2 regions of the Rossellomorea sp. KS-H15a genome follow, and region 2 is predicted to be linked to the other one. Evidence: riboswitches for the same ligand, from Rfam matches in the RefSeq annotation. Region 2 holds a riboswitch; the other holds the start of a gene.

Region 1 (12,500 bases), 1.3 Mb from region 2:
TTCAACTGTTTCACTTGCTTATAGTCAGGAATGGAATCTCCCACCACACGATCGACTTCCTCCTGAGCCTTTTTCAATTTTTCCCGGTTGTTCATCAGGTAGTAAAGGGCGAAGGAGAGGAGTCCACTTGTGGTTTCATGACCTGCAATCAAGAAGGTAATGATTTGAAAGCGGATGTTCTCGTCACTGAGCGCCTCGCCTGTTTCGGGATCTGTTCCTTTCAACATATAGGAGAGAAGATCTTCTTCCCCTTGATCCCCGGTTGCCTTGCGGTCGGCAATCAATTCGTCGACAAGTGAGAACATGTACTCGATGTCTTCCCTGAATTGTTTCTTCGATTTGATCATCAGTTTATCTTGAAGACCGAGGCGCTGTGATTGGTTCATCGCTTCATCCAGAGCCCGGACCATACTATCGACAAAGGGATGGGAGGTTTCCCGGTAGAAGCTGTTAAAACGGTAATTGAAACCACAGAGGCCGATGGTATCCAGGGTCAGACGGGTCATATCCTCGGGGACGTCGATTTCATCTGCAGGGTTAAGACGTGCCCATTTTTGGATGAGCTGGGTGGCGAGATCCACCATCTTTGAGTGGTATCCTTTCATGGCCTGCTGGCTGAAACTTGGCAGCAGGATATTATGCGCCTTCTTCCAATTCATCTCTGTCGTTTCACTGGTGAAAAGTCCGTCTCCACCGAAGGCTCTCACTTTTTGCAGGGCCGGTCCGACTTTTTTATCAAAACGGGTTTCGTCGCATATTTCTTTTGCAAGGGACGCACTGGAAACAAAGGTGCTCATTCTGCCGGGAAACTGGAACTGATAGATGGGTCCCAGCTCCCTGGAAAGCTTCATAAATGATTGAAGGGGCTTTTCTTTATCGATTACGGGCAAATTCCCGAGTGGTCCATACGTTTTCGGTTGTGGGTATTGAGATTGTTGTGTCATGGTTCCTTCACCTCGTATTAAAGTTTGGTTGTTGCGGAATGAACGTTCATTCCGCTTGAGATATGAGAAACGAATCGCTTCTCACATATGTAATCGTACAGCGTCCCACATACTTTCCTCTACATCAGTAAGCATAGAGGTATCAGGCTCCAATTCTCCGATCCGGACAAGTCGCTGAAGTTCGAGAAAGGCACCATAAAGGATGGCGATCAAAGCCGTGGAAGGCAGATTCTTGATGATCTTCTTCTCTTTTCCAGAATCGAAGAAGCATTTAAATAGATTCAACAGTTCTTCGAAGCATGTGTGACTTTCCTCGTTGAGGAAGTGGGCGCTGCTGTGTGTCCTGATGAAGTAGAGCGCCTGGCTCTGTTCTTTTGTAAATTGAATCATCGATTGGAAAATATGATGAAATTGATTCCGTATCGACTTCTCATACGGGAAATCATTTTCCACTGTTTCAGTAAAAATTTTCACATATTCTTGAAAAATCGTATTCCCAAGGACTTCTTTATTTTCAAAATAGCGATAGATCGTTCCTGCTCCCACGCCTGCGGACGAGGCAATCATGGGAATCGTCGTGGCGTCATAACCCCGTTCTGCAAATAGAGCCAGTGAACTCGCTACAATGCTGTCCCGCTTATTTAATGCCATTGACATACCAATTCAGCCTTTCATAACGGTAATGCGGAATGAATGTTCATTCCAGTATAGTGTATACCCATGTGAAAGTGTTCTCAATCACACGAAATACCCATTATTTGTGAAGGTTTTGTTAAGACGGGGGTATGGCCCTTTTTTTCTTTTCTATTATAATTGCCGGTCCAACTCTATCATTTTTTCATAGAATAACCTTGTAAGAGAGCTCACTTACTAGAGTTATAAAAAGAAAGGGGGGATTTTAGATGTCTTTAGGACTTGTCACCTTTCTGATTGCCGTATTATTACTTGTTGCTTGGTTGTTGGTATCGATCTTGGCTCCAAACAGCAATCTGGTATCTGTGTTGAAAAACGCCGTTTGCAGTACTTTGGGATGTTAATCTAAGTTCTTTTAATAGGGACGGACCTCCAAATGCCTTTCATTCGAAGATGAAACAGGCCCTGTGGAGGTCCGTCCCTCTCTATGTTTACTATTTCACATAAGGGGAAAATACTATCCATGAGATATTTCAAGGAGGTATTACTTTATGAGAAGGCTAGAAGATAAGGTCGCGGTGATTACAGGAGCTGCCACTGGGATCGGGGCAGCGACTGCCAAAGTGTTCGCCCGTGAAGGTGCGACGGTGGTTTGTGCAGATATTAATGAAAAGGAAATGAATAAGACAGTCGATGGGATCAGAAGCGATGGTGGAAAGGCAGAAGCATTCCATCTCGATGTTTCCAGTGAGGAAAGTGTCACGTCGCTTGCTGAAAAGATAAAGGAGAAATTTGGTGTGATCGATGTCCTCTTTAACAACGCCGGGGTCGATGAACAGGGTGGTAAGGTGCATGAATATCCTGTGGAACTATTTGATCGGATCATCGCAGTCGATTTGCGAGGGACTTTTTTATGCAGCAAGTATCTAATCCCACTTATGCTTGAAAATGGCGGATCCATTATCAATACGGCGTCCATGTCCGGCCATGCGGCAGATCTGGACCGGTCTGGCTACAATGCGGCAAAGGGTGGAATCATCAACTTTACGAAAGCCATGGCCATTGATTATGCGAGACATGGCATCCGAGTGAATTCCCTCTCACCCGGAACAATCGAGACCCCACTGATTGACGATCTCGTCGGGAGCAAACAGGAAAAGATGGGTGAGGAATTCAGGGAGGCCAATAAGTGGATCACACCGATGGGCCGTTTGGGAAGACCGGAAGAAATGGCGACGGTGGCCCTGTTCCTCGCATCGGACGACAGCTCCTACGTGACAGGTGAAGACATCACAGCAGACGGAGGCATCATGGCTTACACTTGGCCGGGTAAAATGTTGATCGAGGAAGAAGAGTGGAGAAAGGGTACAGAATAATATGAGGGACGGACCTCCAATCTTACGGCAGCCTTTGCATCAAAGGTTGTATGTGGGGTGGGGGTCTTTTTTTGTTTGAATAACGGAAGAGAATTTATAAAATTCAGAGGATAATAGTTGTTAAATGGAGGTCTAACTAGTAGGATAGTCTTACAAATATATGAGTTGGAAGCGAAGATCATTCACTGGTGAAATGGGCGCTGTTTGTGAATAGGAGCGAGTGGCGCAACCGGCCAGCACATTGCCAAGCGGAGAGCCTCCATAAAACGACTACTATCTCTTTGGTACATATTTGTTTTGTCTCTACTAATTTTTTTGAGAAAGAGGAAGTGTTGCGAAGTGCTGAAAACCAAATCAAGAAATAGTACTCAAGTATTTAAGGAGTCTGCTATACTTGCAGCCATTGAAGAATCGCTTGCTATGATAGAATTCGATGGGAACGGAAATGTGCTCTGGGTGAATGGGAATTTTGCAAGGACGATGGAATATGATATAGAAGAAATGATTGGGATGCACCATCAGACATTTTGTACAACGGAGTTTGCCGGCAGTCTGGATTATAAGAAGTTGTGGCGGGATTTAAGGAATGGGAAAAGCTTTCAGGAGAAAATTCAGCGGGTCACGAAGACCGGGAAACTTCTTTGGTTGGAGGCTACATATACACCGGTATATAGTGAAGAAGGAAAACTTGAAGGTGTTGTAAAGATCGCGACGGATATTACAGAACGGGAAACAACGATTGGAAAGGTTGCCTCTGAATTACAGAAGATGTCTGAAGAGCTAAGTGAAAAAGCTGAGCAGGGGATAACAAGAAGTGAAGAAGCGGCTATTGCCACCGGGAAACTGGTCGAGGACTCAAATGAAAATATGAAAACCTTGGAGTCTCTTACTCTGCAGGCACATTCGATCGGGAATATTGTCAAGACGATCAGGGAGATTGCGACTCAAACCAATCTTCTTGCACTGAATGCCGCCATTGAAGCGGCACGTGCCGGAGAACATGGAAGAGGATTCAATGTGGTAGCAGGTGAAGTGAGAAAGCTTGCCACAAGGGTCCAGGATTCCATTCAGGAAGTGAACGCCCATGTGGAAGGAATCACAGGCGAAATCAAAAAAATCAATGAAGGAACAATCCGGTCACAATCAGGCATTTCAAACAACCAGGGCCTCAACGAACACGCCGTCCTGGCCTTCAAAGAAATCGGCCGTGCAGCCCGACGCCTCGACCTACAGGCGCGGGACTTCAAAGATATCCTGTAAGCTTGAGGGACGGACCTCCAATTTCCCCCGATCCGGTTGTGAATTCATCGGAAAAGGTGAAGGATTGGGGGTTCTTTTCTTTAGTCGGGTAACGTGGTGAGGGACGGACCTCAAAATATCCATTGGAGGATCCATAATTAATGGTTTTGGAGGTCCGTCCCTCAAACCATATCTTCCCATCCATCACGGGGTGTGGTAGAATGGGGGTAACTTATGAGAAATGGAGGTTTTCCTTTTGATTTTGATCAGACTACGTATCCGCAATTTGAACGCTTAATTGAATATGTTCAAAGGCTCTGCCTGTGTGCAGGGTAAATGGGATTGGTCTGACTATTTTTAAAGGAATTCTTCATTTAACGTGAAATGAAGGTGAAGGGAGTGCGCATGGCACTCTCTTAAAAATAGAATTGAATACGTACCGAGAGGCGCTATAGTGTGTTTTTTTATTGAAAAACATGCAGGGGGAAAATGCGGTCTTCTTCTTGCGCCATTGGTATATTCAAATCCATTTACAAAAAGCACAGGCGGAGGCCTGTGTTTTTTTCTGCACCATATGACCAAAATAAACAAACAGGAAGTGACTATGTAATGGAAGAAAGATTAAAAGCGATCGCCATAGGCGTTAATACGAAGGATAAAAACAATGACTTTGAGTATTCGATGTTAGAGTTGAAAGGATTGGCCGATGCCAGGCAAATCGATGTCGTGGGGGAACTGACTCAGAACCTGCCCCGGCCGAATCATGTGCATTATATCGGAAAAGGGAAGATTGACGAACTGCTGCCGCTCATAGAAGAGTGGGAAGCGGATGTTCTGATTACAAACGATGAACTTGCGCCTTCTCAGATCCGGGTCCTCGAAGAAAAGCTTGATGTCCGGGTGATGGACAGAACGATGCTGATTCTCGATATCTTTGCAGAACGGGCGAAAACCCGTGAAGCTCAGTTGCAAGTCGAGGTGGCACAGCTGCAATACATGCTTCCCCGTCTGGTTGGACGCAGGGAATCACTGGGCCGTCAAGGTGGCGGGTCGGGACTTGCCAACCGTGGAGCCGGTGAAACGAAGCTAGAGCTTGACCGCCGCCGGATCGAAGAAAAAATAACGGCCTTGAATAAAGAACTGGATTCACTGGTCGACCTGAGAACCACGCAGCGGAAACAGCGTAAAAAGAGTGAAATCCCCGTCGTTTCCCTGGTCGGGTACACGAATGCGGGTAAATCGACGACCATGAATGCATTTGTCGAAACCTTCCATCCGAATGAGAACAAGCAGGTATTCGAGAAGGATATGTTATTTGCGACCCTGGAAACATCGGTCAGAAACATCACCTTACCGGACAAAAAGGAATTTCTTCTGACAGATACGGTAGGGTTCGTAAACAAACTCCCCCATCAGCTGGTCAAGGCATTCCGTTCCACCCTTGAAGAGGTGGTCGAAGCGGATCTCATTGTTCATGTGGTGGATTATTCAGATCCTCATTACGAGAAATTGATGAAGGTGACGGATCAAACCCTTGATGAACTTGGGACCGGCGACATTCCAATCATTTATGCATTCAACAAGGCTGAATTGGTTGATGAGGAAGTGCCGAGAGTAGAGAAGGACCGCATCTATTTTTCCGCGAAAAATCGAATCGGGATCGACGAGCTCCTTCAAGTCGTAAAAAGCTATATTTTTAAAGACTATAAACGGTGTCAGATGTTGATTCCGTTTGATAAGGGGCAATTGATATCGTATTTTAATGAGAATGCCACTGTGTTAGAAACGGAATATGAAGAAAATGGAACGAAGCTGACCCTGGAATGCAAGACGAGTGATGCTGAGAGATTTAAAGAATATATCATCTGAGTGATATGAACCTTCACCACCTGTGGTGTGAGGGTTCTTTTTTTGAGGGGAGATGGACATACTCCAATATCTGGGCTTCTGCATACAGTAAGCTTTAGGAGGGATGCAGTATGTTTTTTCAACGACGCTATCCGGTTTATCCAACAGCGTATGAGTGTTACCCGTTTGGAGCAGAAGTGAGAAACGATTATGAAGATATGTTCTTACCACATACTTATCCGCAATACATTCCACAGTATGATTACTATCCGCAGAATCACCCTTATCAGGGATATATCCAAGAGCCTGTCTACACCACGGATCCATTTGACTCCCGGGCCAATTGGAGGGAATGGGAGGATCTTGGTGCACCGCCGCGTGGGATGAAGGGTTCACCTGCCGTTGCATCCTGGCAGGCCAACCGGCTGGATACGTTTGTCAGAAGTGAAAACGACAGAATGTATCATAAATGGTGGGACGGTTCGCGATGGAGTAATTGGGAAGACCTCGGAGCCCCGAGAAGAGGGCTGAAGAGTTCGCCTGCTGCTGTATCATGGGGGCCGAATCGGATCGATACCTTTGTCAGAGGGAACCGAGATATCCTTTTTCACAAATGGTGGGACGGCAGAAGCTGGAGTGAATGGGAAGACCTTGGAGGGCCTCCACGTGGCTTCAAGGGAGATCCGGCAGTGTCATCCTGGTCAGCCAATCGGCTGGATGTGTTCGTCCAAGGATACGACAATAATCTTTGGCATAAATGGTGGGACGGACGGAACTGGAGTCAATGGGAGAACCTTGGCGCACCAAGGGGCGGCCTGAGGGATTCACCGGGTGCCGTATCCTGGGGACCAAATCGGATCGATTGCTTTATACGTGGAAACAATGACCGGATGTGGCATAAGTGGTGGAACGGTTCAAGATGGAGTAATTGGGAAGATCTCGGATCGCCTCCTCGTGGATTCGAAGGGGCTCCGGCAGCCTCTTCATGGGCAACCAATCGAATCGACACCTTCGTCCGTGGAGACAACAACACTATGTGGCACAAATGGTGGAACGGTTCCCGTTGGAGCAACTGGGAGGATCTTGGTGCACCGCGTGGAGGCGTACGTTCATCACCGGGAGTCGTTTCCTGGGGACCAAACCGGGTGGACGCCTTTGCCAGAGGAAGAAATGACCATATGTGGCATAAGTGGTATGCCTGATGAATGGAACCATCCCTATGTGTGAAGAGGGATGGTTTTTTTTATGCCTGGAAATTAAGACTATGTTATGATTTGGTAAAACAAGGAAGGGAGCGGTTTACCATGGTAGAAGAGATTCTAGATATCAGACTAGCGAAAAAGGAAGATTTTGAAGAAGTGTTGGAGTTATTGGTGAATGCAGCAGGATGGTTACGTTCTAAAGGAACGACGCAGTGGGATTATTACCTGACTGATCTTGAAGGAAACAAAGAAGAAGTCATGGCTTCCATTGAAAATGACTCCACCTATATCGTAGAACAGGATGGAAAGGCGATTGGCACCCTGACACTTGAATCGGCACCGAATGAGTGGGATATGGATATTTGGGGAAAGGCAGCAGGGGAAGATGTTGCATACTTACATAGATTGGCGGTTCACAGAAATTTTGCGGGAAAAGGGGTTGGGACAAGCCTTTTGGATTGGGCTGAAAATGCTATGAGAGCGTCCGGTAAAAAAAGCATCCGCTTCGATTGCATCGCAGACAATGAGGGGCTGAACCGCTATTACCAAAAACGGTATCCGTTAAAGGAAGTCATCAATATCCATGGCCGCCATTGTAAATATGAAGTTCCACTAATGAAAAAACCGTTGTGATGACGTTATCACAACGGGTTTTTAGTTTAACTGGCTTTTCTTTTAGGCTGAGCTTCCATCATCGGCATGTATTCGTTGAAATAATGATTTGTCTCCGAAACGATGACTTTATAGAGTAATAGTAAGGCAATCAGGTTCGGAATCATCATCAAGGCATTGGACATGTCGGCAAAGGCCCAAACCAGGTCTAGATTCGCGACTGCACCAAGTCCGGTGGCAAAAATGTAAATAAGCCTGTAGGAATTGGCAAAGCGGTAATTCGTGATATATTCGAAGCATTTCTCTCCGTACATATACCATCCGACAATCGTGGAGAATCCAAAGAAGATGACGGAGAAGGATACAATATACTCTCCGACTACACCAAGAGCATGTCCAAACGCGGCGCTCGTCAATGCCCCTCCATCAAGGCTTGGTGCGTGCTCGACACCTGATATCGCTCCGCCTGTCGGATCCCAGAAACCTGTGATCAAGAGAACGAGACCGGTCATCGTACACACGACAATCGTGACGATGAATGTTCCTGTCATGGCGACAAGAGCCTGCTTGACCGGATGATCCGTTTTCGCATTACCGGCAATCAGTGCTGCCGTACCAAGACCTGCTTCGTTTGAGAAGATTCCTCTTGATACCCCGCTGCGAATCGCTTCTGAAATAATGATCCCTGTAAATCCACCAGCAGCTGCCACAGGATTGAAAGCGTAGAAGAAGATCATTTTAAACGCTGGAATGATCATGTCATAATTTAAGGCGATAATCAGAAGGGAACCTCCGATGTACAGGAACGCCATGACCGGAACAAAGAAGGAAGCGACGGTACTGATCCGCTGAATCCCTCCAAAGATGATTAATCCTGTGAGGACGGCGAGAATGATACCCGTTGTCAGATTGTTAATGTGAAAGCTTGTGTCCATGACGTCAGCAATCGTATTCGACTGTACGCTGTTCCCGATTCCGAGAGCGGCGAAAGCACCGAACAACGCGAATGCGACGGCCAGCCACTTCCACTTGCTGCCTAGGCCTTTTTCTACGTAATACATAGGACCGCCTGAGTATTCCCCATTTTTATTTTTCACACGGTATTTCATGGCAAGCAGGGCTTCTGCGTATTTCGTTGCCATCCCAAGGAGGCCGACGATCCACATCCAGAAGATCGCCCCGGGTCCCCCAATGGTGAGGGCCGTTGCCACTCCGGCAATGTTCCCGTTTCCGATCGTTGCGGATAAAGCCGTCATTAGCGTTTTAAAGTTACTGATATCCCCTTCAGATTGATCAGAGGATGCAGAAGGTTTTTCCTTCGTAAAAGCCAGTTTAAAAGCATACATCAGTTTGCGGAACTGAAGGCCTTTCAGCATAAATGTCAGGAAAAGACCTGTCCCGAATAATAGCACTAAACTTGGTGTCCCCCATAAAAATGAATTAATCTTGTCTAGCACATCTAACATAGAATCCTCCTTGTCATCTCGTGTTGTAAACGTTTTCTTTGTGAGTTTCCATCTACTATTTATATAGTATTCCGAACAATCTGTCCATAATAATTGTCGAATTTCCAGAGATTGAGCCTTTTTTAGTAGGGACGGACCTCGGTTTCGGGTGAATAATGGAAGTGTCCGACAGGAATACAAATCGTGGAAACCGCATAAAGAAAGGGACGGAGCTCAAATCAGCAGGACGTTTGCGTCACGTCCTGGCCTGATTTTTGAGGTCCGTCCCTCTACGTCATAGGAGCGTCACGATCAGTATGAGGAGTAGTGGTCCGATGAGGACGATGTATCCCAGGGGTCTGGCGAAGTTCAGGGTCCAGCCCACTCCGAAGCGTTTTTCGACAAAGATGGAAGGGTCTTCGGGATTGAAGTAGATGAGGCCGCCTTTCCAGTATTGATCGTCGTCAGCGTTGATCACATCACCGGGGCTTTCATCGATGATTTCAACATCCAGGTCTGAATCCTTTTTCCCCACTTTAATGGCGAGTATGACTGTCCCGACCAGGACAAGTGCAGAGAATGCAAGTGGCATCGTGATGATCAAAAGGTCACTGACGCTGTTTTCGTACAGAGTGGTGAACTGCAGGAACGTAAACAGCATGGACACCAGGATGGAAATGAAGAACAATAGCCAGCTCGTGTACTTTCGAAGGCGTAGCTGACGGACGCGGGATGCCTTGACATTCCCGGCGCTCAGCTTGATGCCGGAATTTCTTGTGAGTTCATTGATCCCGAGGAACATGGCATTCATCACCAGTAGCACGAGAGGAAGTGTCAGAGCGGAAAGATACGTTTTACCGGTGAAAGCATCGGGCTTACCATCCGCTCCCCAGTGGGTAGGAATCTGGTCCGGGAGGTTTGCGTAATTTAATAAAGTAAACACCACTAACCCGATTGTGATGACCATGGGAATGACATACACGATCCATGGGAGCATTTCATCCTTTGTTCTGAGGTTCAATTCAGAAACGCGAACCTGTTTTCGGTCCTTGAACCACTGCTCTTGCTTTTTCAATTGCGTCACTTTCATATGAAAATAAAAATAAAGAGCCATCGAGATTAATAAGATGACAAAGGGCATAAACAATCCAGCAAATATCAGTACATTTTCAGTGAGGGTGTTCATTGATGACCAGATGAAATAGGTGGCCAACACGATGATTGAGACGAACAATGTCAGGATGGCATAAAGTTTTTTATAATGACGAAGTTGTGTATTCTTTATCTCATCAACAGGTATGGTTACACCGAACACCACCGTTCGCTTCACAATGAAAGGAACCGCCATTTGAAGTGCTGCCAGAAAGCCTATCGTGACGAAAATAAGAGTCATTTCCATTTTTTAATCCCCCTTAACGTTTGAAATGATCGATGCGACTAATTCTGTAATTTCTTCTTCGTTCATGCCGGCGACCAGTGATTCGACTAAGATCGGCCGTAATTCTTCTGAAATCTGATTCAACCTTTGCGGAGGAATCGTTCCCTCGGAAGGTGAACAAATGACTGCACCCGACTTCGGAACAATCCGGATCACTCCTTTGCTTTCCAATTCATGATAGCTTTTATTCACGGTATGCATGTTCACACCAAGGTCACCGGCAAGACTCCGTACAGAAGGAAGGATATCTCCTGGAATCAATTCACCTCTGACAATCCCTTCCATGATCCCGTTTGTTACCTGTGCATAAATCGGTGTATCCGATTGAGGTTCAATTTGGATAAACAAAGCGTCACCTCCTAGTTTTGTTATATGTTAAGTATAACAGAATTGTTCTAGTATGTGTATAACAAGAGTGTGGAAATTCCAAAAAAAGTTAGAAGGTTGGGTGATTACTCGTTATACTTGATTATAGAAATGATGGAGGAGAAGAACAGGTGAGAAATAAAAAAATTCGCGGGTTGAAAAGAAGGACGGATTCCATGGTTAAGAGGATTGTAGTTGCAACGAAATGTTTTCCTACTCAATTCATACATGGATACTGGCATTTACCTTTGCCGGCTGGCAGGGATTTTATTTCTTCCGGCAAAACCCCTTTTAAAATTAAACGCTTGTGCGTACAAATATTGCTTGATAGAGCTGGACGTTTGTCCAAATTAAAAACCGAGAAAGAAATGCATACGAGGGTCATTGTCATGATTGATCTTTCAGATTTATGGAACTCCCACATCATCGTTTTTAACCAAGAAGATGCCTTCAAGGCTTTTTTTGAACGGAACTTCGTGGATCAGAAATGGATACCTCAGGTAATGAATGGGAAGTTATTGAAAAGGTGGGGGATTAAGATTCCAAGGAGTCTAGAGGCCGTATGTTATTTGGAGGAAATCATGGACGAAGATATAGGCTGTAGGGAGAGGGAACTTTGGTTTTTTGGGGAATTTACATAAATAGTATAGTAGTTTAAAGGTTCCAGCTTGTTATGAAATTTAACAGGTATGTTGCTGAAATGAAATTTGTAATCTTTAATAAAGATAATAATAGATTCGCAAGGGAAGGTGTCCACGATGAAGAAAGACCTGGAAATGAAAGAACTGACAACCATAGAAGAGCATATAGTTGAGCTTTCCCACCTATTAAGGACAGTCGTGGACGACGGGGCGTCCATAGGTTTTTTATCCCCCATGGAACATTCTACTGCAGTGGAGTTCTGGGGTGATGCGCTGCGTCCCCATGTGATCCTTTATATAGCCTGGGTGGATGAAGTCATTGCAGGAACTGTGCAACTTCATCTTTGCACCAAACAAAACGGTACTCACAGAGCCGAAATCGCCAAAATGATGGTTCACCCCGCGTTCCGCCAAAAAGGCATCGCCAAAAAACTCATGCAATCCGCAGAGAAAAGAGCAAAAGAAGAGGGACGGACCTTGCTCATTCTCGATACAGTAGAAGGAGCTCCTTCAAATCATTTGTACACCTCCCTAGGGTTCGTAAAGGGAGGACGCATACCGGATTACGCCACCTCGCCTTACGGGGAACTAGAGCCGACCATCATTTATTATAAGCACATTTAGAAATGGAAGAGGGGACCTTAAAACAAATCAGTAGTAGAGGTCCGTCCCTCAAATGAATAGTAAAATAGAATCAGAAACTAATAGCTTTCTGGTTCGTATGTGTAGATAGCGAAGAAGTTTAGAGGAGGAAGA
Region 2 (12,500 bases):
GCGTACTGACCGTCAGGGATTCAAATGGCGGGGAAGAACGCTTTAACCTAGGCGTAGTGACCGTTGAAAAATCTCAATTTCTTCAGCAATATGGCGGGAACCTGTTAGGTTTTGCAGATAACCTGGATCAACTGGGCGTCACAGAAGATGAAGTGGTGACCAACGTCACGGGTGGAGCACGAAGGGATATTTCCATGGTTCAGAGTTCGTTAGAAGGATCGAACGTGGATATCAGCAAAGAAATGACGGACATGCTGAGTGTCCAACGATCATATCAATTCCAGGCGCGATCGATCTCCCTTGCAGATCAAATGATGGGCCTTGTAAATGGGATACGCTAAAAGGAGTTAAATGCTATGAGTGAAAAAGAGCTACTGCAAGAAAAAGTGACAAGAGAATCAGTGAAAACAGAAAATAAGGCAAAGCAAAAGGACGAAACCAGGCCATCACGCTGGGTGCGTGTTCGCATGCTTCCCATCTGGCTCAGAATCCTTCTGTTCATCCTTCTTCTTGCAGGAAGCCTCGTCCTCGGTGCCGTCATCGGCTTCGCAGGCATCGGCAACGGCAACGCCGCCGACGTCTTCAAAGCAGAAACCTGGCAGCATATTATTGATATCGTAGTGAAGAAATAATTTCTGAGGGACGGACCTCGAAATCGTTAGCTTTTGCGGCAGTGAACCTTGATATTACAGGGTTTCGTTGTGGATAGAGCTTGTGATTCGAGGTCCGTCCCTTTTTTGAGTGGTTATCGTTGTGATGTGGAGAAGGGAGGGACGGACCTCGAATTTGCTCCCTTTTTGGATGAAGAACGTTGGTGTAAAGCGATTCCCTTGAAGAATAGAACCGGTTTTCGAGGTCCGTCCCTCCCATCCTGTTGCTATTACAACCCCGGTTTCTGTACAATAAGGTGTACATACATATTGGTAGGAGGAATTATGCATGCTTGATATTAATGAGATTAAAGAGATTATTCCCCATCGTTATCCGTTTTTGCTGGTAGATCGGATTTTAGAGGTGGAGGAAGGCAAGAAGGCAATCGGGATCAAGAATGTGACGGCGAATGAGGAGTTTTTCAATGGTCACTTTCCTGATTACCCTGTCATGCCGGGTGTGCTGATCGTCGAAGCACTGGCTCAGGTAGGGGCCGTGGCGATGCTGAAGGTGGAAGATAACCGCGGACGTCTGGCGTTCTTCACAGGCATCGACAAATGCCGTTTCAAGCGTCAGGTAAAGCCTGGAGATCAGCTCCGACTTGAAGTGGAGATGATCCGTTTTAAAGGACCGATCGGTAAAGGAAAAGGTGTGGCAACCGTTGAAGGTGAAGTTGCTTGTGAGTTAGAGATGATGTTCGCTCTTGGAGATAAACAATAGCAATCCCATATAGAAAACCGGGTTGGGTGTGATTGATTTCACCTCAAACCCGGTTTTTTTAACTCGAAAATGATTCCATATGCAAGTTAATTCATTTTCCGGGAAAGCTAACAAAAGACCAACGTAACGGTCTTACATTAACCAACATCGAAAGGAGCCATACATCATGAGCAAAAAGTTACTATCGGTCCTTGGTGGATCAGCACTTGCCGCTTTCCTTCTTGTAGGATGTAACGCCAACCAGGAGCCTCCTCCGGAAGACGAAGCACCAGTGGAAGAAAACGACAACATGGATGAGAATAACGACATGAATGACAACGGGGATATGAATCAAGAGCACTACCCTGAGTCAGAAGACAAGAACAAGCAAGGCGATAAAGATGCAGCGAAGGATAATAACACTCCGGAAGAAGACGCTGTAGAAGATGATATTGATATGAAGGATAAGGATAATAAGGACGAGTAATGAATGGCGCAGAGGCTACTTGAGCTTCTGCGCTTTACTCTATTCTCCTTGCGTTGATGATATAACGATCGGTAGTGCTTGAAAGGTATTCAAAAGGGTAGCAGGTAGAAAGGGTCAGAACTTCCTCAGGAGCGGTTGGTTCCAGGACAGAGAGGTCGGTTTCTTTGACGACAAGTGTTTCATAAATCTCATATATGTGTGTACCAGTCTCCATTTCAATGGTTAATTGGTCTCCTTTTTGTAGTTCGCCCATTTTTGTGAAAACTGTATCCCGATGACCTGCCAGGAAGATCCGGTCTTTTTGTCCGGGGAGTTTAGTGGTGGAGTAGTGGCCTACCCCTTTTTCTAGCTCGGCTTCATCGGTTCCCGATATGATAGGCAACTCACGGTCTAGCTTCGGTATGGAGAGGACGCCAATTACGTCTCCTTTTTTGAAATGGTATTCCACTGGTTTACCCTTCCCTTTATTTTCATCTCCTTTAACGAACGGTGTATTTTCATTAAAAGAGGCTTTTGCTTCTATTAGAGACTTGGCTTGTACTTGTTCTTGCTTATTCATTTCAAAATAAAAGTATGAAATACAGCTTATTCCTGCAAAGAAAAAGATTGAACCAAGGAGGATTAATATCTTATTCATTGTGGAGTTTCCTCCTTTTATAATGTACAAAAGAAAGATAGTCCTTAAATTCTTCTTTCGTTAAACCATCCTGAATCGCTTTTTCCAGAGGTTCTATCCACTCTTCATCTAAAATTACTTTTCTCTTATCAGTTGAGAGAATCTCCTCTAATGAGCTATCCATACTTGTCGCGATCTTCCTTAATACCTTTATAGAAGGATTTTTTTGTATTCCACGTTCTATAGAACTAATATATGATTTTGAGACATTCGAAAGATTAGCCAGTTCATTAATCGTTAACCCCATTTCCTCTCGTAATCCCTTTATCCTGTCACCAACCATTCCACAACTCCCCTTTTAGTGTATTTAATTCATTATATAGAACAAAATGTTTTTTATAAAATACAAAATAATTAGGAAATAGGAGCTATTAAGAGAAAAAGAAAGGGATTTATTCGTTATTGAGAATATTTGCCTGTTTTTGGGGTTTTTCAAATGCGAGTAGGTATTTTATACTGAACTTAGTTGTTCGATATGAAGAACAAAAAGTTCTTCTAAGGAGGCTGACAATAATTGCATCCATTAAGTAGGAAGTATAAGAGCAGAAAGATGAGATTTAAACGAACAAAAAAAATGAAGATTTTATTTCACTTAACGCTTCTCTATTTTATTTTATATTCCTTGAGTTATCAGGTAGGTGATACATACTCATATTTTTCTGATGAATCTATTCAAGGAGGAAGTATTGCCACATCGGATAACTTTTGTAGAGATAGTACAGATTACTTCAATAAACATTTAGATGAAGCTTGCAAGGATGAAGTAGCAAAAATGTGTGAAGATTGGCCTCACTTGGATAATAGCTTGAAAAAATTGATAAAAGAAAAATGTAAAGACAATTCTGGCCTGGGTAACGGCTGTGAGGACGACACGGTAGATGATCCAGAGGATTGCAAAGAACCAGGTACAGACCCTGATAATCCCGCTCATGGCAATAATGATAATCACCCTGACAAGGGCAACGAAAAAAATAAAGATAATGGGCCAAACGATAATGAGAAACAGAATAATAAAGATAATCAAGCTAAGGAAGAATCAAAATCTCAAAATGTAGATGATAAGACTGAAGCGCCAGAAAACGATACAGATAAACCAAAAGAAGAAGAACCTAAAGAAACTCCGAAAAAGTCAGAGGATGAAAGTTTAAATACTGAAAAACCATCTCAATCTATAGATGGGGCAGAAGAAACACAGGACCAACAAGTAGATAAAAATAATGTAACGGAAAAAGTGCCAAATAAAGAAACGATAAAGCCATCAACAGAAGGAGGAGAAGACAGTGAATTGGAAAAAAGCTCTTAAAATAGTAAACCACTTTATTTCCACCTTATTAATTATCATTCTCTTGTGTTCGTTTTACGTAATGATTTCTTCAAAGGTAAGTGGAGGTCAGCCAACCATATTTGGTAATCAATTAATGCTTGTTCTCTCAGGATCCATGGAACCAACAATCGATACCGGATCTGTTGTTGGAGTTAAGGAAGTAAAGGACACTACCAATCTAAAAAAAGGAGATATCGTCACCTTCTATTCTCCTATAAAGAAAAATACGATTGTTACCCATAGAATTATAGACGTCAAAGGCGAAGGTGAATTCACACAATATATAACCAAAGGGGATAACAATGAAACGGATGACCCTCGGCCAGTACCATCATCAAAGATTATAGGAAAGTATTCTGGTATAAACGTTCCTTATGTTGGATATATCCTTCAATTCTTACAATCTAAAAATGGAATTGCCCTTAGTCTCATTTTGCCTGGGATGATCATCATCATATACAACATTATTTCGTTGTGGATGGCATTTAATAGAGAGTATGGAAGTAAAGGTAAAAGTAAAGAAGAAAGAGTTGCTTAAGTTGGTATTCACTACTGGTTTAACTAGTAGAAAAATATAAATCACAAAACATTTGGAGGGAAAAATCAATGAATTTTAAGAGACAGCTATTAACGGGAGCATCATCAATTGCAATGGGAGCTATGGCAGTTATGGGAGGAACCTTTGCATACTTTAGTGACACCATTGAAACAGAAGGAAAGTTTACTAACGGAACGATTAATATTCAACCTGAACAACCTTATCTAGAAGCATTCGAACTAACAGGGTGGAAGCCTGGTGATAAGTTAGTGGCAATGGTAGATAATCAAGAACCTGCAATGGTTGTGAATAATCAAGGAACATTACCGGTAGATGTATTTTTAAAACTAAATTCCTCTTCTGTTAAGGGATCAGACAATGCGATTTTTGTAAAACAACTTAAATTTGGTAGCGACAATATTTTAGATCCGAGTTGGGATTCAAGTGGTGATGGTAAAGTTTCACTTGCAGAACTTTCTACAGCGTTAAAAGGAGATACTCAGTTAAATGGTAAAACAGTGAGCGGCGTAGGAAAGTACATAGGCTCTCTGGATACTAAAAAAGGTTATAATGGTGAGGATATTGCAGGTGCACAAACAATTAAATCTCTTAAGTATGAATTAGAATTTGAAGATACTGGTGTAGAACAAAATAATCTTCAAGGTGATGTTACTAACTTAGGATTTACATTCACTGGATTGCAGTATGAAGGAACGACATATGATAAAAATAACTTAGATAATTATAAAAAATCAGATGGTTCTCCAGCTTCTGGTGGTGGCGGTGTCTACAAGCAAACTGGTGACATCAATGATAAGAGCGGCTCAGCCGGAGGTCAATAATAATAGAGAGTTGATAAAACTATAGGTGGGGGTTTCCCCACCTATTTTGTAGATTAAAGGTGGTGCTTATGAATAAACAGATTGTAAGTGTAGGGATATCCCTACTTTTAATTATGATATTAGGTATAATCAATACACCATTTTTAAGTACAGTTGCCGAAACAGCACCTAAAGTAATAGATATTAGCCTAGATCGTGGAGAGACGTTTATTGAGTTAAACGCCCTGAAGCCAGGGGATCGAATTTTAGATTCCATCAAAGTCAAAAACGACGGAAACGTAAATATAACGTATAACCACTTTGCAGAATTTCGGGGAGGCTCCGAAAAATACTTCAATAAAATCTTATTGAACGTTAAAGATAGCAATAATAACATTTTATATGAAGGGCTCATCAAAGATTTTAATGAAATTGAATCAAGAAAGTTAGCTAAAAGATCAACCGAAGAACTATTCTATGAATATATCATCCCACCGGAATTAGGGAATGAATATCAGGGGCTCTCAACATCAATTCTGTTGAAATATTACGCTGAGGAGTATGGCGGAACTTCTAACGCTGATCATGAAACTCCATCTTCAGGTTCTGAATCCCCAAACAGTCAACATGATGAAGAAATAAAAGGTGTCAAAGATCCAACTCAATCAATACATGTGAATTCACAAGGAACAAAGCTCCCTAATACCGCTACCAACATCTACAAGATACTAGCTCTAGGAATCATTTTAACAACTCTTGGATTAATCTTTGTTTTTATCAATAGACGCTTTACAAAAGAAAGGTAATAAAATAAAAAGATTAAGAGGTGATTCCATGTACAAAAAAACCTGCACCCGCTGTACCAGATCATCCTACAGCAGCACCGAATCGGGTCAATGGATCTGTCCTTCATGCGGATTCGACCTAACCAACCAGGCGTTCTACAGCCCCACGAATTACCAGAATATCAATAAGAAAGTCCTCCCTCTAAGAAGAAAGCTTGAAAGCTATAAAAATAGCCTTTATTCGTAGTGGTTCGACAAATCTCTTCGATTATTTTATTCAACTGGTTTTAATTTCTAACGGATTGTCAGATAAGGGTTTAATATGTAGGAAAAAAGTGTAAAATTAATTATCAGAATAGACAAAAAACAACACGGCGCCAGAAAATATAATAGTATAATCGAATTAGTTCGAAGGGAAGAGTCAGATAAAGGCAAACTCGTCGAAAGATGAGGACGCAAAGTCACAGATCTAAGGTTTGAAAATAGTCATATCCTCCTAAGCATCTTGAATATAATGAACAGATTAAATAATGAAGAAGGTGTGATCATTTGCGAACGATGATGGCTGGATTGCCTGGAATACATACATGTATTTTGGGAGGGTATTTATATTGACAAATCGTGAACTTGATCTCGAATGGATGGAACTCATTAAACAAGCACTGGACGCCGGTATTTCTAAACAAGAAATCAGAGAATTTCTCCACAATCAAACCCAGGAACTAAAAGCCGGGTACAAAGTGATTTAATATAAATAAAGTCTTGCGAATTCTTCGCAAGACTTTATTTATTATCTTATTTTCACTTATGAAAGAGATCATTGATAATAAGTAGAATCCAATTGTAAAAACGAGCGCCATTAGGATGACTGAAATCCCTCGGATATTTTAAAAATTTGAAAACTTACCATATTTTTCTGAAATATTTCACCTGTCTATAAAAAAATCAATATGGTATAGTTATATAAAGAATATACTAACAAATCAGGGGGTACTTTACATAAATGTTAGAAAAATTACCATCGGGAACTAAAATAAGTATTACCCGTTCAATTAAGACCTCATTTGAAAAATATATGGCTTCCATTCAATGGGATGAAAATAAGTATAGTATACAGGATTTTATAACAGTATGGCGTGAATACATAAACAACCATGCATCATGGTATAAGAACCTGGATGAAGAAACTAAGAATGATCCACAGTTTCATCAAGAACTGTCAATCAAGATAAATGAAACAATTGAAAAGATTCTCTCCGAAGAACCGAATGAGGAACAGATTGAGAGTATTCATCACTTACAAGATCAATTAGGAACAAATATTCATTATTCGTGTAAATCAGAAGCAAAATTCTTGGAAGAAAAATTGAATCTGATGTCCAAGAATAAGTAATAATAACATTTATTTATCAGAGTTACCGAGAAAAATGAGACGTTAAAGCCTTATCATAGCAAGGTAAAATAGCCTTGAACAATAAATAAAGTCTTGCGAACCCTTCGCAAGACTTTATTTATTGCCTAATTTCCATTTATTAAATTCAATGAACTCCCGGAACTGTTCCTTGGTGATTCCTGAGTCCATCGCTTCTTCTGCAATCTTCATCCACTCGTGATCAATGTTTTGATCCTCGGGTTGATCATATAGGAGAGCATCCATGGGAATTCCTAAAGCCGCGGATACTTTCTCAAGGAACTGAATAGAAGGGTTTTGTTGAAGGTTCCGTTCAATTGAACTCAAATAGGACTTCGCTACGCCGGCTTTTTCAGCGAGCTCCGTCATGGACATCCTTTTTTCTTGTCTATATTTCTTAACTCTCTCTCCAATCATCAGGGACACCTACCTAATGACTTCATTATTGAAGTCACAATATTAACTACAATTATATCATAAACATTTCGACAAGAAATTACATATTTTCGTATTATTAAACGCTCGGCTTTGCTGTTGCCAGGATCCTTGGCTTAGAAATCATCTTCTTGCGGAACTCACGGACCAGTTCATCCCCTGAGTATCCTTTCTGCACGAGGTCATCAAGCAGAATCTCCGCATATTCATTGCGTTGTTTCTTTAATTTTCCTTCAAACATAATGCTGATATGTTCATCCATCTCCTTGATGCAACGGATGGATGTCATGAAGGCAGCGGGATCATTGGCTGCATGGGAAATCACGACCTGGATTTCCAAATCTTCCTTCCTTTGCTGTGCCTTTTGGAAAAATTCAATGTATTCATTCGACATATATGTTTCGACAAGCCAGGTTTTCTGACCGTCTTCTTTATTGATGATCAGACCGTCCACAAGCTCAAAGTCATGCAGTTCCTCGTCCTCCACTACTTGAAGGGAAATCACTTTAAAGGTTTTCATGAACGAACATCTCCCATTTAAAGGTTTTATCAAATTATATCACAGGCCGAATTGTTTTCCCTAATACATTTACCGATGAAAAAAATGACGAAAGATGCAATTTTGTGTTTTTGACCATGTTTTTAATGAAAAAGTGGAAAATCTCCCTAGGCGAATTTCCGAAATTCAAGCCGTTTTTGCCTCGAATTTCGGAAATTCACGATTTTACAAGAGTTGCAGTTCGAAGGTAAGATGATTACACCTTAACAGAAAGGAGGAAATGAACCCAAGTGATCAACCAAGTGACCCTGGTGGGAAGGCTGACGAAAGATCCGGAAGCGAGAAAAACGATGGAAGGAAAATCAGTACTTAGCGTGACGATTGCCGTGAACCGGCCATATAAAAACCAGCAAGGTCAGATCGATGCAGACTTTGTACTCTGTACGATATGGAACCGTGCAGCGGATAATACGGAGAAATACTGCAGGAAGGGTTCCGTCGTCGGGGTGACGGGGCGCATCCAAACTCGATACTTTGAAAATGATCAAGGAAAGCGCACCTATATCACAGAAGTCGTCGCTGAAAACATCCGGTTCCTGGACAGTAAGCAGGCGTCCCCAGTGACACCTGAACGAAGCAAGAAGGAACCAATCGAGTTGCCGTTCTAATATTTTCGCGAGGGAGATGGAGTTGTGGCCTCACTGCAAGAACTTGAACAAAGAGTCGATCGACTGGAAAAAATGACGGAAGACCTCATTAAAAAAGTAGCAAGAGTCAATGTCGAAAACTTCTACTTATCTCAGCGGGTAACCGCCCTTGAACAAGGGTATGAATATCCGAACCCGGTTTTGAAAACCTCATCTTGATTTTTTTTAACCCTCAACCAGAACTCTTTCCATAAGTAGCAATCCAACCAACCTATAAGTAATGTCTCAAAGTCCAACGGTCACCCGAAAGATTCCCCTGATTTGCCTCATTAGATATAAACATGTGTAGCGGTAAGTGAAAGTGAAATATTCCCCTTTTTGTCTTCATATTGAGCCGGTTTCCTTGAGGGGAGGCTGGTGTTTTTTTGTTTTAATTTTTACAAATATATTTGTAAAATAAAGAAGGATTATATCTTCTTGGGTTAATAGAGGAGGTGGGTTTGTACAGCTTTTGGCGTGAAATGGGACGGATTTGAGAGAAACTAGGAAGCGGGGAGAGGGAATCCCTTATTTGAGCAGGTTTTAGACATTTATTTAATAAGAAAATTGAGCTGCATGAGTGTGGAGAGGTTCGCAATGAAATTAATTGCGTCATTTTCTTGAATGATTGCGTCATTATCAACTTAATTGCGTCATTTCCATGGTAATTGCGTCATTATTTCACTTATTGCGCATTTTTCCATATTAATCCATATCGAGGCGTTAACCAACAAAAAACCCCTTTCCCACAAAAGGAAAGAGGCTCATCAATTCTATTCCAACACCAACAAAGATTCCAAATCCTGATCCGATAATTCCGTCACCCACTGATCGCTGCGGATGATCTCATCGTTCAGAGCCTGCTTCTTCATCAGCATGGCATCGATTTTTTCTTCGAGGGTGCCTGATGACACGAGCTTGTGCACGTGGACGAAACGTTTCTGGCCGATCCGATAGGCACGGTCGGTGGCCTGGTTTTCGACGGCCGGGTTCCACCAGCGATCGTAGTGGACGACGTGGTTGGCAGCGGTCAGGTTCAGACCGGTGCCGCCGGCTTTCAGTGACAGAAGGAAGACAGGGAATTCACCGTTCTGGAATTTCTCCACGAGTTCATCCCGTTTTCCTTTGGCCATGCTTCCGTTCAAGAACGGAACATCCACATCGAATTCTTCTTTCATCACGTCCTGGATCATCTCGCCCATTGAGATATACTGGGTGAAAATCAGGCAGGCTTCGCCGGATTCGAGGGCGGTTTCCACTATGTCCTTCAGCTTTTGCATTTTTTCAGAGCGGGATAGGATGGACTTTGGATCCGGTTCCTTTAAATAAAGAGCCGGGTGGTTGCAAAGCTGCTTCAGCTGGTTAAGCATTTGCAGGATCAACCCTTTGCGCTCAAATCCGCTCAGTGTTTCGATTTTAGCAAGTGTGTCCTTAACGAGCTGCTCATACAGGGCCGCCTGCTCGGCAGTTAGATGGCAATATTCTTTCTGCTCGAGTTTTTCAGGCAGATTCAATTCGACTTCAGGATCTTTCTTCGTACGACGCAGTAAGAATGGCTTGATTTTAGCCTGAAGTTCTTTGACTTTTTCTTCGTTCTCATCTTTTTCAATGGGAGCGATGTAATTTTTCTGGTACTGGGTGAACCCACCGAGATAGCCGTGGTTCAGGAAATCAAAGATCGACCACAGTTCCGACAGACGGTTCTCCATCGGGGTCCCTGTGAGGGCAATATGATGCTTGCCGCTCAGCTTGCGGATTGCACGGGACTGCTTCGTATTGGCGTTCTTGATGTTCTGGGCTTCATCAAGGGAGATCGATGTCCATTCGACGAGTGATAGTTCGTCATAATCAATATGGGACAATCCGTAAGAGGTGAGCACTACATCGACGTCCTTGATGGCAGCCGCAAAACTCTCACCCTTCGCACGGGTCGGGCCGTAATGGAGATGAACCTTCAAGTCCGGAGCGAACTTCTCTAACTCACGCTGCCAGTTTCCGAGAACGGAAGTAGGGGCAACGATAAGGGAAGGAGTTTCCGGTTTCTCTGTTTCCTTCACATGCTGCAGGTAGGTGATCAGTTGCACGGTTTTTCCGAGTCCCATGTCATCGGCAAGACAGGCGCCGAAGCCGAACTTCCGTAAAAAGAGCATCCAGCTCATCCCCAGCTGCTGGTAGGGGCGGAGTTCGCCGATAAAGGTATCAGGTGTTTCCGTCAACGGAATCGACGACACATTCGTCAGCTGATGAACCATTTTTTTCATGGAGCGGTTGAGTTCGAGCTGGATCCTGGCGTATTTGTAAGGGTCATGCTCATCGTCTTCTGGATCCACGTCCGACTCATCGCCGTCACGGGGGACAAGCTCCTGTTCGAGCATATCCTGGATCGAGATTCCTTCCTGCTTGGCTTTCGTCATCATCTGTTGGATCCGACGAATCATGGCAGGATCGAGCTTCATCCACTGACCGCGAATTTTCACCAACCGGCGCTGATCATCGACTAGCTGATTGAAGTCGTCCTCTGAAAGATTGACGCCGTTCATGGAAAGACGCCAGTCGAAATCGAGCATGGCGTTGAGGCCAACGAAGGATTTACGATAGGTCGTATCCGTGTTTTTCAGCTTGGCTTTTACGAGAACCTGAGCATCTTTCATTGCTTCCCACCAGGATGGGAGGAGGATCTCGATGTCGAGATCGATCAGTTTCTCACTGAGCACGGATAAGAAATCCCAGGCATCATGCTCACCGAGAGCCGTCCGGAGTGAGCCATCCGTGTCGCGGAGGATCGGCAGCATCTTCATCCAGCGTTCCTGTTCTTCGGATACATCCGGGAGATGTTTTTTCCAGGAAGGAGGGACCGTGTCTTCAGCAAGGGATATGATCCGATTCTGTTTCTTTCGGTCTCTTAAAATCGTTTCAAGCTCCCAGGATTCATCTTCATCGAGGGGTTCTGTGATCCGGAGCCCGATGGAAAACGGCAGCTCCTCATCGACGCCTGCGATCCATTCACTCCAACGTCTTTCATCAAAGTACGCATCCAGTTCTTCAGACGTCAGCGTACTCTCCTTCAGCTTCTGGATCCGCTTCATCGCACTCGAACCACCCGACGCCATCGCCTCATTCAACGCACCCTGAAACCAGGATTCTGTTAAATGTTTGAGGGACGGACCTCCATGGGGAAGCTCTTCTTCCCAGAATTCGTCGTTGAAGTTCGACCAGACTTCATCCGGGATGTGAAACTGCAGTCCCTTTTCCTGCCACTCTTCAAAGCGCGGCAGCCACCGTCCGGCTTCGACGGCCTCATAGATGACAGGGGCAATCGCGATGCATGCCTGACCGGTTTCATCCCAGTCCCACTGGATCATGCCGCTGAAATGCTCGCCGGCAAGAAGGGTCAGAAACTGCCACTTGGTGACAGTGATGCCGCCCTCGGTTTCTTCAAGCAGAGTACCGTAGTAGCTTTCTTCATGCCAAAGAAACAGCTGCCCCTT

What was found. A riboswitch is a leader RNA that binds a small molecule or an ion and turns the genes downstream of it on or off. The one in region 2 is predicted to bind cyclic di-GMP.
Region 1: another riboswitch for cyclic di-GMP. It lies ahead of M1J35_RS22755 (methyl-accepting chemotaxis protein); the one in region 2 lies ahead of M1J35_RS01570 (anti-repressor SinI family protein).

The regions. Positions count from the first base shown of each region.
Region 1 is NZ_CP096886.1:1,618,151-1,630,650, forward strand. Features, by position in the region: gene M1J35_RS08320 (bifunctional cytochrome P450/NADPH--P450 reductase) at 1-944, opposite strand, end outside; gene M1J35_RS08325 (TetR/AcrR family transcriptional regulator) at 1,026-1,601, opposite strand; gene M1J35_RS22690 (hypothetical protein) at 1,847-1,981, shown strand; gene M1J35_RS08330 (SDR family oxidoreductase) at 2,129-2,953, shown strand; cyclic di-GMP riboswitch class II at 3,112-3,197, shown strand; gene M1J35_RS22755 (methyl-accepting chemotaxis protein) at 3,293-4,213, shown strand; gene hflX (GTPase HflX) at 4,802-6,061, shown strand; gene M1J35_RS08350 (PLL family lectin) at 6,172-7,242, shown strand; gene M1J35_RS08355 (GNAT family N-acetyltransferase) at 7,345-7,875, shown strand; gene M1J35_RS08360 (alanine/glycine:cation symporter family protein) at 7,902-9,320, opposite strand; gene M1J35_RS08365 (DUF1648 domain-containing protein) at 9,595-10,698, opposite strand; gene M1J35_RS08370 (GntR family transcriptional regulator) at 10,702-11,085, opposite strand; gene M1J35_RS08375 (DUF3916 domain-containing protein) at 11,280-11,744, shown strand; gene M1J35_RS08380 (GNAT family N-acetyltransferase) at 11,862-12,368, shown strand.
Region 2 is NZ_CP096886.1:341,208-353,707, reverse strand. Features, by position in the region: gene M1J35_RS01620 (flagellar hook-basal body protein) at 1-341, shown strand, start outside; gene M1J35_RS01615 (DNA-directed RNA polymerase subunit beta) at 357-632, shown strand; gene fabZ (3-hydroxyacyl-ACP dehydratase FabZ) at 940-1,371, shown strand; gene M1J35_RS01605 (hypothetical protein) at 1,538-1,837, shown strand; gene M1J35_RS01600 (class D sortase) at 1,872-2,474, opposite strand; gene M1J35_RS01595 (helix-turn-helix domain-containing protein) at 2,467-2,796, opposite strand; gene M1J35_RS01590 (hypothetical protein) at 3,088-3,816, shown strand; gene sipW (signal peptidase I SipW) at 3,794-4,375, shown strand; gene M1J35_RS01580 (TasA family protein) at 4,444-5,217, shown strand; gene M1J35_RS01575 (transcription factor S-II central domain-containing protein) at 5,286-6,002, shown strand; cyclic di-GMP riboswitch class I at 6,402-6,559, shown strand; gene M1J35_RS01570 (anti-repressor SinI family protein) at 6,593-6,730, shown strand; gene M1J35_RS01565 (hypothetical protein) at 6,985-7,374, shown strand; gene M1J35_RS01560 (helix-turn-helix domain-containing protein) at 7,489-7,809, opposite strand; gene M1J35_RS01555 (YwpF-like family protein) at 7,907-8,347, opposite strand; gene M1J35_RS01550 (single-stranded DNA-binding protein) at 8,617-8,994, shown strand; gene M1J35_RS01545 (hypothetical protein) at 9,019-9,192, shown strand; gene M1J35_RS01540 (DEAD/DEAH box helicase) at 9,786-12,500, opposite strand, start outside.